DNA from 2 places in the Paenibacillus sp. OAE614 genome. Region 1 is predicted to be linked to the other one. Evidence: riboswitches for the same ligand, from Rfam matches in the RefSeq annotation. Region 1 holds a riboswitch; the other holds the start of a gene.
The links. A riboswitch is a leader RNA that binds a small molecule or an ion and turns the genes downstream of it on or off. The one in region 1 is predicted to bind ZMP and ZTP.

Region 1 (4,010 bases):
AGCCAAGGCGGAAGCACGGGCACGCTGAACATCTCAGACGTTGACCCGATCTCGAAGATCGATACCGTGAAGTACGTCGCGCCGGTCTCGCAGGTGAGCGCGCAGCTGTTGAACGGATCGAACACGGCCTCCGCCACGATCATCGGCTCGACGCCGGGCTATGCCGACATCAAATCGTGGGAGACGGACATCGGTCGTTTCTTTACGGAAGATGAAGTCAATGACAGGGCAAAGGTCGTAGTCCTTGGCGCAACGACGGCGGAAACGCTATTTGGTGAAGCGGGCTTCGATGCGGTCGGCAGCATGATCAAAATCAACAACATCCCGTTTCGGGTCATCGGTGTGCTCAAAGCCAAGGGTTCATCGGGAACGGTTGACCAGGACGACACCGTCATTGCGCCGATCACGACGATTCAGTCCCGGTTTCAGACCGGGAGCTCCCGGAGCAGTGTCCGGCAAATTTTGGTCGAAGCCAAATCTACCGACGTGATCAACAGCACCATGGCGCTGATCCAGTATACGATACGCCAAAGCCATAAACTTGGCGGGGCCGACGATGATTTCAGGGTTCAAAGCCAGGAGGATGTCATGTCCTCCGCCGAAAGTGTCACCAAAACGCTGACCCTCTTTCTGGGCGGCGTGGCGGCGATATCCCTGCTCGTCGGCGGAATCGGCATCATGAACATCATGCTGGTGTCCGTTACCGAACGGACGCGGGAGATCGGTATCCGGAAGGCGATCGGGGCCAAGGAAGGGACGATTCTATCGCAGTTTCTGTTTGAATCCGTCACCTTGGCTATCCTGGGCGGTGTGATCGGCGTCATCCTTGGCTTCGGCGGCTCCAAGTTCGTCGGCAAGCTGATGGACGTGACCACGGCGGTGTCCATGAACTCCGTGCTGCTTGCCGTCGGGTTCTCGGCCTGCATCGGCATCGTTTTCGGCGTATTCCCGGCCAGACAGGCCGCGAAGCTGGATCCGATCGAGGCGCTGCGGTACGAATAGGCCGCCATTTTTGACGGACGGATTTATGTGAATCGGATATCAACCGACTCAAGAACATTACATCTTGGGTAGAAAAAAGGGCATTTCACCGAATGATGTTCGGCGGAATGCCCTCTTGCCATTTTTTGAAGCCGTTACCGGCGTATTTGTGCTGCCGATACACGGCTTTTTAAGTGTCCCTTGGAAAACCTGGCCATACCGATGGCTGGTTTATCCCAGCTGTTTTTCCGCCGCATCCACCGTGTGCTTCAGCAGCATGGCAATGGTTACCGGTCCGACGCCCGCAGGGACGGGGGTAATGGCGCTCGCTTTTTCCAGACATGCCTCATAATCAACGTCCCCGACATTGCCTTCATTGTATCCTGCGTCCAGAATGACAGCGCCGTCCTGAATCCAGTCTCCCTGAATGAATTTCGGTTTGCCTACTGCGGCAACAACGATCTCTGCTTGGGACACGATATCACCAAGGCCTTTCGTTCTCGAATGGCAGATCGTGACCGTGGCATTGCGGTATAGCAGCATCAGCGAGACGGGCTTACCGAGAATCGGGCTGCGGCCGACAACAACAGCGTGCTTGCCTTCTACAGGAATCCGGTAATAATCCAGGATGGCGATGATGGCCGCCGGGGTACAGGAAGGATAGGCAGCAAAGCCGAAAGCGTTCTGCGCGAATCCCAGCGTGGTGACGCCGTCGACGTCCTTTTCAATGGCGATCGCGTCGAATGCGGCTCTTTCATCAATCTGATGGGGAACCGGATGCTGCAGCAGAATTCCGTGAACGTTCGGGTCGGCGTTAAGCTTTTGGATTTCAAAGATGAGCTCCTCGGTCGTCGTCCCCGCATCCAGTGTGATTTTTAACGATTCCATCCCGAGCCGTCTGCAGGCATTGCCTTTCATGCGCACGTATGTGGCCGATGCCGGGTCGTCGCCTACCAAAATGGTCGCCAGGCAGGGGGTAATCCCTTGCTCGGACAGCCGTTTCACCCTGCTAACCAAGCCGTCCTTAATGTCCTGCGCCACGCGCGCTCCGTCCAAAATCAGCGTTTGTTCTGTCATTGTCTGCATCTCCTTTAAATCATGGTAAGGTCCAGAAAAACATAAAGAGGCAAGGGGAAATTCCCCTTACCTCTGCCCAGGCGTACGGCTGTTTATATCCATGTGCTCCCTCATGGTTCATCCCATGTTTCCGCCAGTCGCACACAGTCCATCTATGTAGAATGATACCTTATTGTGCTTACGGGCACAATGGGGAGTTTTGAGAATGATGCTTATGTGCTGCCGTTTCTTTTAAACACGATGTAATCCATTTTTGTCTCAACCAGCACCATCAGCTGCTGCGCCATATAAGACGCCGTGTATTTAAAATCAACCTCTGCCCAGTGCATAATGACCCCCACCGTGGCCGACATCCGGTAGCTCAGCATGATTTCGTAGTCGATCGGCGGCTCGGTCGGTTCCATTTCGATATGCATGTCCTTCCGCATCGACTCCCTGAGCCTGTCGTACATGTTCATCGCCAGCTTTCCGCGTTCGACTCGCGATAAGGCCAGGAACACATCTTTATGCTGCTCGATATGTTCAAACAAGCGCAGCCCCGAGGGATAGGTCATCGAGGCTTCAATTCGCTCCAGGCCATCATACGGCTCGACGAGCAGTTCGGCGATGCCATGCAGAAACTCGTCGTGGATTTCCTTGAGCAGGTCTTCCTTGCTGACGAAATGCTTGTAAAAGGTGCCCCGGTTATAGTCTGCGCGGGCCGCGATGTCCATAATAGTCACCGAATCGAAGCCTTTATCGAGAATTAAGGAAACGAGTGCGGATTTGAGCGCCTGCCGGGTTCTTCTGGCTCTGCGGTCAAGAACTTGTTCGTCTGTCAAATGCAATCTGCCTCCAGCTTGTCGTTTCTCCTATTATAACGCAAGTTGGGCTGCCGCCAAAACGCAGAACATCATCAACAAAAAGAAGGTAAATGTTCAAGATTGTCATGGTTCGGTGACATACGGCTTCAACCTGTTGGATAGATGACATTATTTCATAATATGATTATTGTGTGAACAATTAATAAGGGTGTAACCTATACATGTAGCAGATATGAGCTTTAAAGCCCATACAGCAATTTTATAAACTTTGTTGAAAAGGAAGCGATTCAGTCATGAGTCAAACACAAACGAAAACTGCAGTCATTACCGGCGCGGCCGGCGGAATCGGGAAAGAGCTGGCACGGCGTTTGGCCGAGCGCAAGCTGAACCTCGTCCTGGTCGATTTGAAGGAAGATGCGGTCAAGAGCGTCGTTGAGGAGCTTGGCCTAAACGATACCAATTCACTGGCAATCGCTGCCGACGTATCCAAAGAGCAGGACGTGCAGAACTATGTGAACCGTGCTGTTGAAAAATTCGGCACCATCGATTACTTTGCGAACAATGCAGGGATTGAGGGTCCTACCGGGCTGATCGAAGAGCAATCCGTTGAAGCGCTTGATCTGGTATATAACGTCAACGTCCGTGGGGTGTTCCTGGGACTGCATTATGTTATTCCAGTTATGAAAAAGCAGAATTCCGGCGCAATATTGAATACGTCTTCGCTTGCAGGCCTGATGGGCGCGCCAGGAGTGGCCCCATACATTATGTCCAAGCATGCCGTGATCGGCTTGACGCGCGTTGCTGCCAACGAGCTGGCTTCGCTGGGCATCCGGGTTAACGCGGTTCTGCCTGGAACGATCAACACCCGGATGATGCGGCAGATTGAGGCGAACTCCGGCAATGCGGAAGCGTACAAAGCCGCCAATGAATCGGCTACGCCAATGGGCCGTTACGGTGAGCCGGAAGAAGTAGCAGCGGTAATGAACTTCCTCCTCTCCGACGAAGCTTCATTCGTGACAGGATCCCTCTACACGGTAGACGGCGGGATGGTCGGTCAGTAATCACGACAACTGGATTCGTCCAAAAAAAGAGGAACAAATGTTCCGGTAATTTATTGACAACCGTGTGAAATAGCGATATAGTGGGTTC
Region 2 (4,010 bases), 5.1 Mb from region 1:
AGGAAGATTTGAGCGGGCTGATCGACGGTATTCTGGACGGAGGGCCGACCGGGGTCGGCCTTGAATCCACCGTCGTACAGGTCCAGGAGGATGGCAGCGTCACCGTTCTCCGGCCCGGCGGCATTACGAGCGAGCAGCTGGCCGCCGCTTCCGGGGTAGCGGTGACGACCGATCCGGGGATCGAACGCTCACCGGATGAAGAGGAGATCGCCGCACCGAAATCGCCCGGCATGAAATATACGCACTACGCTCCCAAGGGGGCGCTCACCATTGTGCAGGGCGGCACGCCGGAGCAGGTCTCCGACTGGATCGATGAGCAGCTGAAGGCCGCGGCGGCACGCGGGGAGAGAACCGGCGTGATGGCTTTCGAGGAGCACATCGGCCGTTACGCCGCGGATTGCGTGCAGTCCCTCGGCAGTCTTGCCGGGCTGGAAGCAGCCGCCCACCGGCTGTACGCCGCTCTTCGCCGCATGGATGAAGAAGGCGTGACGTTTATTTTGTCGGAAGCCTGTCCGGAAGAAGGTCTGGGCGCCGCCATCATGAACCGGCTCCGCAAGGCCGCCGGACAGCGGATTGTCCGCTTGTGACCGCTCGCCGCACCTATTAAGAGACATCATTTACCTCTTGTCCGCATATGGTTGTACAAGAACCTAACGGACATGGGGGAATAGGGATGTTAGAGACTTCTGCCGGTTTAGGGCAGCTAATGACAATCATGATAATGGCCGTCGCATTAGGACTGGATGCATTCTCTCTGGGCGTAGGAATCGGCATGAAAGGAATCCGGCTGCTGCATATTCTCAAGATCAGCCTGCTGATCGGCCTTTTCCATGTGTTGATGCCGCTGCTGGGAATGTTTATGGGATATTACGTCAGTTCGCTGCTCGGACAAGTTGCCGCCCTGGTTGCCGGCGGGCTGCTTGTGCTGCTGGGCGGACACATGGTCCTGAATTCCTTCAAAACAAGCGAAACGCGAATGGTGGATCACCGCTCTTTGCTGGGGATGCTGCTGTTTTCGCTCAGCGTCAGCATTGACTCCTTTTCGGTAGGCGTATCCCTGGGGATGTTTGAGAGCAATCGGATTCTGACCGTACTGGCTTTCGGGATCTGCGGAGGCGCGATGGCCGTGCTTGGACTTCTGCTCGGCAGGAGGGTAAGCCGGAATCTCGGCGAATACGGGGAGGCCCTTGGCGGCGCGATTTTGCTGGCATTTGGCCTCGCCTTTATCTTTTGATACAATATCGGCAAAGACACTTCGGGAGGTGCTAGAGACGTGAAGCATATTTTGTTTGTCTGTACGGGAAACACGTGCCGCAGCCCGATGGCCGAAGCTCTGCTTCGCAAGCTGGCCAAGGAGCGCAGCGTTCCGCTCGAAGTCCGTTCGGCCGGCGTGGCCGCCCTTGAAGGGACACCCATCTCGCGCCATGCGGAAGCGGTGCTGCGGGACCACGAGATCGATGAGGATTTGACCGCCAAGCCGCTCAGGGCCGACACGGTGGATTGGGCGGATTTGATTTTGACACTGACCCAGGGGCATAAGCAGCATGTGATCCGGAGCTTTCCGCTCGCGGCTGACAAAATTTATACCCTGAAGGAATACACCGAAGATGACGAGAACGTGATCAAGGACCTGCAGGAGCTCGACAGCCTGTACGCCACCTGGGAAATGAAGCGGGCGCTCGGGCAGCAGCTGGAGGACGAGGAACGGGAGCGGCTGATCGAGATCCAGCAGCGGATCCCGAGTTTTGATATTTCGGACCCGTTCGGCGGATCCCGCGACGATTACGATGTAACCGCCGCAGAAATCCGCGCCGCCATCGAGCGGCTGCTGGATAAGCTGGAGGCGTTCCGTACATTTTAAGGAAGAAGCTTAGTTTGGCATTTGGGCGGAAGCCTAGTTGAAAAAATGGAGTAAATTTGCAGATTGATTTTCATCGCGTCATGCTTTATGATGAAGGTGAAAAACATCGGTTCCGGTGTAACTGGCGACAATGTGGATCCAACCACGATGGAGCACCGGAATATACGGCCGGTCGCCTGGGCAAAAGAGCAATTCTGCGGAATGATCCGCGGACTGCTCTTTTTTTCGTCTAGTGGCTGCAAATGAGTTATAATGGTACAAGAAGTCACGGGAATACCGGGGAGCGCTAGATTCGTTTCTCTGTATTGCGCGAAATTTTAGGAGGTTTTTCGAAAGATGAAAATTGCTGTTGGAACAGATCATGCGGGTATACGTTTGAAAGAAGACATCATTGCCGTGATCGAAGGAATGGGGCATCAAGTTGCGGATGTGGGATGCGGATGCACGGATTCCGTGGACTATCCCGACTATGCTCTCCCTGTGTGCGAGCTGGTTACCAAAGGCGAGGCCGACCGGGGAATCCTGATCTGTGGAACAGGCATCGGCATGAGCATCGCGGCGAACAAGGTTCCGGGCATCCGGTGCGCCTTGGTCCACGATGTGTTCTCGGCGATCGCCACCAGGGAGCATAACGACTCCAACGTGCTGGCGATGGGTGAACGCGTCATCGGTCCGGGTCTGGCCCAGGAAATCGTCAAGGCTTGGCTGGGCACGGAGTTCAGCGGCGGCGAGCGTCATGTCGGGCGCGTGAACAAGATTAAAGCGATTGAAGAGCGGTATCTGCACAATTAGGGAGGTTTTCTCATGGAAAGCATGTCAGGTGGCAGTCCATTGGAAGTTTCGCTGGGAGAACAGGTATCCCAAATCCTTCATGAGCTGGTGGAAGCCGCAGGGCTTGGCCCTGGTAAGGTACTGGTTGTCGGAACGAGCACCAGTGAGGTGGCCGGGAAACGCATCGGCACTTCCGGGGCACTCGGGGTTGCTGAGGAGCTACTGCAGGCGATCGGCGAGGTCCGGGCCAAGTTCGGCTTCGACACGGTGTTTCAGTGCTGCGAGCATTTGAACCGGGCGCTTGTGATGGAGCGTTCCGTTCTGGAGCGCCTTCGTTTAACCGAGGTCGCCGCCGTTCCTGTTCCGAAAGCGGGCGGCTCTATGGCTGCCGCTGCTTACCGTTCCATGAAGGAGCCTTGCCTGGCCGAAGCGATCGAAGCTCACGCGGGCATCGACATCGGCGAGACGATGATCGGCATGCATCTGCGGCGTGTGGCGGTGCCTTTCCGCCCGACCCTGCGCTATGTGGGGCACGCGCGCGTGAATGCGGCCTACACGCGGCCCAAGCTGATCGGCGGCGAACGGGCGGTGTACCGTCTGGATGAAGAAGCCGGCAGAGCCGACCGTGACGGCGGCAGTTCAGATCTTTGCGATTAACATGAGCGGATGATTGAAACAAACATTTTATTTTGAATTCCAATAAGGGAGGAACTATTAACATGGATCAATTGCGTAAGAAGGACCCGGCTGTACTCGAGGCCATGAACTTGGAACTGAAGCGTCAGCGTGCGAACATCGAGCTGATCGCATCGGAGAATATTGTCAGTGAAGCGGTTATGGAAGCCATGGGCTCCGTCCTCACGAACAAATACGCCGAAGGATATCCGGGAAAGCGGTACTACGGCGGCTGCGAGCGCGTCGATATCGTTGAAGATATTGCCCGTGACCGTGCGAAAGAGCTGTTCGGAGCCGAGCATGCCAACGTGCAGCCGCACTCCGGCGCTCAGGCCAACATGGCCGTATACCTGGCAGCGCTGAAACCAGGGGATACCGTACTCGGGATGAACCTTGCCCATGGCGGACACCTGACGCACGGAAGCCCGGTGAACGCTTCCGGTCTGCTGTACAACTTCGTCGCTTACGGGGTCCAGGAAGATACGTTCCTCATTGATTATGACGAAGTCCGTAAGCTTGCGTTCAAGCATCGTCCGCGCCTGATCGTCGCCGGTGCGAGCGCCTATCCGCGTACGATTGATTTCGAAGCTCTCGCTTCGATCGCCAATGACGTAGGCGCGCTGTTCATGGTCGACATGGCTCATATCGCGGGCCTGGTTGCAGCCGGGCTTCATCCGAACCCGGTGCCTCACGCCCATTTTGT

Region 2: linked by a shared signal. The riboswitch ahead of rpiB (ribose 5-phosphate isomerase B) and the one ahead of ABIE48_RS10620 (bifunctional 5,10-methylenetetrahydrofolate dehydrogenase/5,10-methenyltetrahydrofolate cyclohydrolase) in region 1 are both predicted to bind ZMP and ZTP.

What each region holds. Positions count from the first base shown of each region.
Region 1 covers NZ_JBEPOD010000001.1:2,247,584-2,251,593, forward strand. The annotation lists gene ABIE48_RS10615 (ABC transporter permease) at 1-1,002, shown strand, start outside; gene ABIE48_RS10620 (bifunctional 5,10-methylenetetrahydrofolate dehydrogenase/5,10-methenyltetrahydrofolate cyclohydrolase) at 1,213-2,058, opposite strand; ZMP/ZTP riboswitch at 2,126-2,209, opposite strand; gene ABIE48_RS10625 (TetR/AcrR family transcriptional regulator) at 2,271-2,879, opposite strand; gene ABIE48_RS10630 (SDR family NAD(P)-dependent oxidoreductase) at 3,155-3,922, shown strand.
Region 2 covers NZ_JBEPOD010000001.1:7,329,576-7,333,585, forward strand. The annotation lists gene ABIE48_RS33490 (L-threonylcarbamoyladenylate synthase) at 1-587, shown strand, start outside; gene ABIE48_RS33495 (manganese efflux pump MntP) at 674-1,234, shown strand; gene ABIE48_RS33500 (low molecular weight protein arginine phosphatase) at 1,274-1,861, shown strand; ZMP/ZTP riboswitch at 1,969-2,050, shown strand; gene rpiB (ribose 5-phosphate isomerase B) at 2,198-2,653, shown strand; gene ABIE48_RS33510 (TIGR01440 family protein) at 2,675-3,289, shown strand; gene glyA (serine hydroxymethyltransferase) at 3,352-4,010, shown strand, end outside.